Regions from separate parts of the Agrobacterium sp. A3-95 genome, predicted to be linked through region 3. Evidence: predicted binding sites of a transcription regulator. Region 3 holds the regulator's gene; each other region holds the start of a gene.
The links. Region 3 encodes LexA, which represses DNA repair genes until DNA is damaged. Its sites were predicted from a motif close to TGTTCNNNNTGTGTTCNG; they were not measured.

Region 1: ACQZ5Y_RS11860 (ATP-dependent helicase) is a predicted target of LexA. The motif match lies at 1,001-1,018, and genes of this name have one in related genera.
Region 2: ACQZ5Y_RS04490 (2'-5' RNA ligase family protein) is a predicted target of LexA. The motif match lies at 743-760, and genes of this name have one in related genera.

What each region holds. Positions count from the first base shown of each region.
Region 1 is NZ_JBNWDR010000003.1:514,355-516,619, reverse strand. Features, by position in the region: gene ACQZ5Y_RS11870 (efflux RND transporter periplasmic adaptor subunit) at 1-321, opposite strand, end outside; gene ACQZ5Y_RS11865 (carboxymuconolactone decarboxylase family protein) at 547-957, shown strand; gene ACQZ5Y_RS11860 (ATP-dependent helicase) at 1,060-2,265, shown strand, end outside.
Region 2 is NZ_JBNWDR010000001.1:904,196-906,460, forward strand. Features, by position in the region: gene guaA (glutamine-hydrolyzing GMP synthase) at 1-716, shown strand, start outside; gene ACQZ5Y_RS04490 (2'-5' RNA ligase family protein) at 821-1,537, shown strand; gene ACQZ5Y_RS04495 (hypothetical protein) at 1,598-1,765, opposite strand; gene ACQZ5Y_RS04500 (ArsC family reductase) at 1,977-2,265, shown strand, end outside.
Region 3 is NZ_JBNWDR010000009.1:231,507-233,771, reverse strand. Features, by position in the region: gene ACQZ5Y_RS22185 (VOC family protein) at 1-835, opposite strand, end outside; gene lexA (transcriptional repressor LexA) at 1,046-1,768, shown strand; gene ACQZ5Y_RS22175 (glutathione S-transferase family protein) at 2,208-2,265, shown strand, end outside.

The DNA.
Region 1 (2,265 bases), on a different contig from region 3:
TGTCTGCGGCATGACGACGACCGACTGGATGGCCTCGCCACTGCCGATGGCGTTCAGCCTGTCATTGACCGTGCCCTGCTTGACCGGGGCCATCGCCACCAGGGTCGCATTGTCATCGCGGCGTGCGGCGCCGGCATTTTGGCCGGATGACGAACCGGGTGTTCTGGCACCGGATGCGGCAACCTCGACCGCGCCAACAGGTGTTTTGCCGATGCCGATACCCGCGAGCAGATTCCGCGCTTCGGGTGAATAAAACCCCCAAAGACAGAGTCCTGCTCCCGCCACAGCAAGACAGACACCCACCTGTTTCCACACCCGCATACAATTCTCCGATTATCCGCACAGCATAAACCCGCCCCGAAAAGAGCTTTTCGGAACGGTAGAAGTATTCCCGCATGCGTTAACGAAGGCAACGCACAAATCCGTTCCTTACATAATTGTAATTTGTGATGAATTGTCGTCGAAAGCGCACTGACGGCCATTTCTGTCGCAAACATTCACCAATCCGGTAATCTGCAGCTGAAATAGCCATGACCGGAGGAATGCATGAGCACCGTAACGAAAGCCGAAAATGCCGAAGCCAACCCGCGCGTCAAGGCTGTGTTCGACGATATCCGCACAACGCGGAAATCGGATTTCATCAACAATATGTGGCTCTACCTCGCCTTCGACCCCGATCTTCTGGAAAAGACCTGGGCCGAGGTCAAGGCGGTGATGGCCACACCTTCAGCGCTCGATCCGCTGGTGAAGGAAATGCTTTATATCGCCGTTTCCGTCACCAATGGCTGCTCCTACTGCGCCCACTCCCATACCGCGGCTGCAAAAGCCAAGGGCATGACGGGCGAACAGCATGCCGATCTCATGCGCGTCATCGCCCTTGCCGCCAAGACCAACCAACTGGCCGTGGCGCTGCAATTGCCGGTGGACGCGGCTTTTGATGCCGACAGGCGGGCCTGAGACGAAAAAAACGTCTTGGAATAGGCGTTTTGACGGATGATACCGGAATAAAAGCAGAACACGGTTCTAGCCTTTATATCCCGAATCACTACATTGGGCCGCATGAGCAACAGTTTTGACGATATGCCGTTCTTCGACGAAGAACCTGAGGCGCCGCGCAAGGCGACGAACAATGCCGATGCAGGCAACGCCGGCGGGCTTGGCATTGCCGCGCGCGCCATGGCGGCACGCGATCAGGCCCGGCCCACGCCCGACTATCTTTCCGGCCTCAACCCGGAGCAGCGCGAGGCCGTGGAGACACTGGACGGCGCTGTTCTGGTGCTTGCGGGCGCCGGCACCGGCAAGACCCGCGTTCTGACCACCCGCATCGCCCATATTCTGGCGACCGGACGCGCCTATCCCAGCCAGATTCTGGCCGTGACCTTCACCAACAAGGCCGCCCGCGAGATGAAGGAACGTATTGGCGTTCTGGTCGGCGGCGCGGTTGAGGGCATGCCCTGGCTCGGCACCTTCCACTCCATCGGTGTCAAGCTCTTGCGTCGCCATGCCGAACTCATCGGCCTGAAGTCTGATTTCACCATTCTCGACACCGACGATGTGGTGCGGCTGATCAAACAGCTTATCCAGGCCGAAGGTCTTGATGACAAGCGCTGGCCGGCCAAACAATTCGCCGGCATGATTGACGGCTGGAAGAACAAGGGACTGACACCGCCGGATATTCCCGAGGGCGATTCCCGTGCCTTTGCCAATGGCAAGGGCCGCGAACTTTACACGGCCTATCAGAACCGACTGAAAACGCTGAACGCCTGCGATTTCGGCGATCTTCTGCTGCACCCCATCAGCATCTTCCGCCGCAATCCCGATATTCTGAAGGAGTACCACCAGAAATTCCGCTACATTCTGGTGGACGAGTATCAGGACACCAATACGGCGCAATATATGTGGCTCAGGCTTCTTGCCCAGCGCCCCAAAGGCGAGCCGCAAAACGTCTGCTGCGTCGGCGACGATGACCAGTCGATCTATGGCTGGCGCGGCGCCGAAGTGGACAACATCCTGCGCTTCGACAAGGATTTTCCCGGTGCCAAGGTCATCAAGCTGGAGCGTAACTACCGCTCCACCGAGCATATTCTAGGCACCGCCGGCCATCTGATCGCCCATAATGAAGGGCGTCTCGGCAAGACCCTGTTCACCGAGCGCAGCAGCCCCGACGATGAGAAGGTCGTGGTGCATGCGGCCTGGGATTCCGAAGAGGAAGCCCGCGCCGTCGGTGAAGAAATCGAGCAGCTTCAGCGCAAGAACCACAAGCTG
Region 2 (2,265 bases), on a different contig from region 3:
TGTTCCTGGGCCAGCTTTCTGGCGTCTCCGACCCGGAAGTGAAGCGCAAGACTATCGGCCGTTTGTTCATCGAGGTCTTCGAGGCGGAAGCTGCCAAGATCGCAGCAGACGGCAAGGGTGCTCCGAATTTCCTCGCGCAGGGCACGCTTTACCCTGACGTCATCGAGAGCGTTTCCTTCTCCGGCGGTCCTTCCGTCACCATCAAGAGCCACCACAATGTCGGTGGCCTTCCCGAGCGCATGAACATGCAGCTGGTGGAGCCGCTGCGCGAGCTCTTCAAGGACGAGGTGCGTGCGCTTGGCCGTGAACTTGGCCTGCCGGAAAGCTTCATCGGGCGCCATCCCTTCCCCGGCCCGGGTCTGGCGATCCGTTGCCCCGGTGCGGTCACCCGCGAGAAGCTCGATATTCTGCGCAAGGCAGATGCAATCTATCTCGACGAAATCCGCAAGGCGGGTCTTTACGACACCATATGGCAGGCCTTCGCAGTGCTGCTGCCGGTGCAGACCGTGGGCGTCATGGGTGACTACCGCACCTATGACTTCGTCTGTGCGCTCCGCGCTGTGACGTCCGTGGATGGCATGACGGCGGATTTCTACCCCTACGACATGAATTTCCTCGGCCGCGCCGCGACCCGCATCATCAACGAAGTCCGCGGCATCAACCGTGTCGTCTATGACGTGACGAGCAAGCCGCCCGGCACGATCGAGTGGGAATAAAACGAAGGCGGAGCAATTCCGCCTTTTGTTCCTCTTTTGTTCTTTATTTTATCACCGCGCAATGATAGGTTTCCGGCCTTGGTATAAGGCTGTGGAGCATCGTCATGGAGTGCGAGTTGGCGGACGAAAGAGCCTTAAGGCAGCTTTGTTTTGATGGGCTGGAGCCGCAGAAAATACGGCGCATCAATCCGCGCTTTCGAAACAAGCTCCTGCTACTGCTGAAGCCACCACGGCAATTGGCGGAAAGAATTTTTGTCGATGCGTCGCATCATGCCAAGGGTCGGACAACCCGCGAGGCATATCCCGCCGAGCTTCTGCACATAACCCTGCTGTGTTTGGGATGTTTCGAGACAATCCCTCACGGACTGACAAGCAGGCTGGAGGCGGCAATGGGTGCGGTAAACGCGCGGCCTGTTCCAGTCACCCTGGACGCAAGCGCGCTTTTCGGCAATCGCAATAGTCTGGTGCTGCGAAACGGTGGTGATCTGCCGGAGATCAACGCTCTGGTGAAGCTGCTGCAACGCGCGCTTCGACAGGCAAACCTTCCCTATATCGCGGCACCATCTTACACGCCGCATATCACGATGATTTATGGCTGCGGGAAGATAGAGCCGATGCCGGCCGGAAAACCCTATAGCTGGCTTGCGGGTAATTTCGAGCTTGTTTTTAGCCATAATGGCGAAACGCGACATGAGTCCCTTGGACGCTTCGCACTCTCCGCAAAAGCAGATCGTTATGAGCCGCTCGAAAGCCAGCTGCATTTACCGGATAAACTGATCGGTCCGAGAAAACGGCCGAACCGAAAGCAGGCGGAACGCTAAGGCCCGCCAACATATACGCACGAGCGAGGCGATGTCGCCTCGCTGCAAACGATAATCAGCTTAGAGCTGAACCTTGTCGAAAGCCTTGCCGTCGATGCCAAGCGCTTCGAGGTCGGCGCGGGCCGGCTTGCGATGCGCGCGGACAGCGGCCGAAACCGAAAGTGCGGCACCAAGAACGGCGAAAGTTTCGCCAAAGAAGTTACGCGATGTCTTTGCAACCTGACGCATTTTTCTCTCCATCTTTGATGCCCAGATAATGGGCATTTTTGTCCTCTGCTACAACTCATGATGTAGCAGGGAAGCCATGCAGCTTTGCTCGCGCTCGTTTGGATGTCAGACACTGCATTTTTGCATGGCTCGAATTCCGTGCTTCAGGCTGCGGGTTGAATACGGCGCATTATTTGTTATGCCGGAAGTTCAAGACAAAGAGGCAGGTAACATGACGGTCACCATTTACGGCATCAAGAACTGCGACACGATGAAAAAGGCCAGAAGCTGGCTGGAAGCCAACGGTGTCGACTATTCTTTCCATGACTACAAGACGGCAGGTATCGACCAGGCCCATCTCGAAACATGGTGCGATGCCGCGGGCTGGGAAACGGTTCTGAACCGGGCCGGCACTACCTTCAAAAAACTGGACGATAGCCAGAAAGCCGATCTTACCCGCGAAAAGGCCATTGGCCTGATGCTGGAGCAGCCCTCCATGATCAAGCGACCGGTGCTGGAGG
Region 3 (2,265 bases):
GCACTACCAGACGGCCGTCCGCTTTTGCGCAGGACACGCCATTAGCAGTAAGCACCGCCTCTGTCACGGCAAGATCGTGCGACGAAAAGACAATGCCCGCGCCGCGCAATCCGCCTTCGTTGCCATCCTGAGCATTCAGGGCCGGCCCGCTGAAAGCCGGTTTTCCGGTCAATCTGATGCTGGCATTGCCGGTCGCAAAAACCATATCACCGCCCGGAGACCATTTGCCTTCACAGGCAAACACTGTCTCGATCAGGCCCGCCACCTTCATGTCGCCGCCGGAAAACAGGACGATTTCACTCAGGCCGGTGACACCATTGGCGTGGCGCTCCAGCATGGTGCGATCGCCCTGAAGGGCTTGAAGCCGTTGACAACTGAACAAAAAGAAATCCGCGGCCGCCCCGCTTGCCGCAAAAGCCAGCCGGAACGCCGCCTCGCCTTGCGAGCCATCCGGCATCCGAACAGGCCGCGAAAACTCGAAAACATCGCCCGCCGAAAGGCCGGCTGCCCGAAACCGCTCATGGTCAACCAAGGCGTCTTCAGTCCTGGCGACAAGAGCCGAAAAACCCTCCTGCCCGTCCCGTTGCCGGAAGGCCACATCCCTGCCGGTGAACACATCACCCCTCTCTATTGAGGCATTATATTTAGCCGGATCAGCAATTGCGAGCGGCTCCAGATAGGTGCCGTCGGCGAAAAATACGCAGGCATTTTGGGTGCCGAAAGGATGCAGAGCCTCCGGCGCAACCGTAAAGCCAAGACTGACGAGGCGCTTCACGGCGACGCCTATGACTTCCACGGGCAAAACGAGATGGTCAACGCTATAGGGTTTCGTCATGACATGTATCCTGCTGGCCTTCCGCCCGGAGCATGCCGGGACGGTTTCGACCGCACAAAAGCACAATTGCGTGCTATGAGGCAAATCATCACAGCAACAGATGGCACCTTCACGAAATTTTAGGGGATTGCAGAACACATATGGAACATATAGTGTTCGTTCTGTATTTGTTTCACGACTTCCACTACGATTCTAAAGGGTGTTTTCCTCATGCTCACGCGCAAACAGCAGGAATTGCTTCTCTTCATTCATGAACGAATGAAAGAGTCCGGCGTGCCGCCCTCCTTCGATGAAATGAAGGACGCACTCGATCTTGCTTCGAAATCCGGCATCCACCGCCTGATAACCGCTCTCGAAGAGCGCGGGTTCATTCGTCGGCTACCGAATAGAGCTCGGGCGCTGGAAGTCATCAAGCTGCCAGAGGCTTATACGCCGGGTGCAAGGCCGCAGCGCGGCTTTTCGCCGAGCGTTATCGAAGGCAGCCTTGGCAAGCCCAAAATGCCGGAACCGGCCCCTGCCCCCAAGACGCCGGCCAATGATCTGGGCGGGGCTGTCACCGTGCCGGTCATGGGCCGCATCGCTGCGGGCGTGCCGATTTCCGCCATCCAGAACAACACCCATGATGTGGCCGTGCCAGTAGACATGCTTGGCACGGGCGAACATTACGCGCTTGAGGTCAAGGGTGATTCGATGATCGAGGCCGGCATTTTCGACGGCGACACAGTCATCATCCGCAACGGCAACACTGCCAATCCCGGGGACATCGTTGTGGCTCTGGTGGATGACGAGGAAGCCACGCTGAAGCGCTTCCGCCGCAAGGGTGCCTCCATTGCGCTCGAGGCGGCAAACCCAGCCTATGAGACCCGTATCTTCGGGCCCGACCGGGTGAAAATTCAGGGCAAGCTGGTTGGGCTGATCCGCCGCTACCATTGATCTTATCGAACCGAACGTATTCACTTTACAATAGGCGTCATCGTGAAGATGGCGCCTATATCGGGTTTGGCTGTTTCCAAACGTGGCGTGCTTTTGCGGGTGCACGAGGATATGCGCCATTCAGCCTATGCGCGTTGCCCTTTCTAAACTGAGTTCCTGCTCCATAAAGATGCTTCGGTTTCGCTACGGGCGTGGTGGCGAATGGGCTGCTCGCTGTAATTGTCGAAGCGATCACATCCGCTGTTTTTTAGCGACGTTGTTCTGTCGTGTTGCGCAGTCAGTTTTAGTGGTCACCAAAGGGTGACTTGTCGCAAGGCGCGCTCTCAGCGACCCCACATCACCATTCATCAACGTCGTTTATGGGAGCCATGGATAATTTTCGATATTCCGTGAACGCTTGGCAGGTGTAGAAATACGCGTCATATCCGGGAGATACGCCATGTACGATCTTTATATAGCCAACAAGAACTATTCTTCATGGTCGCTGCGGCCGTGGG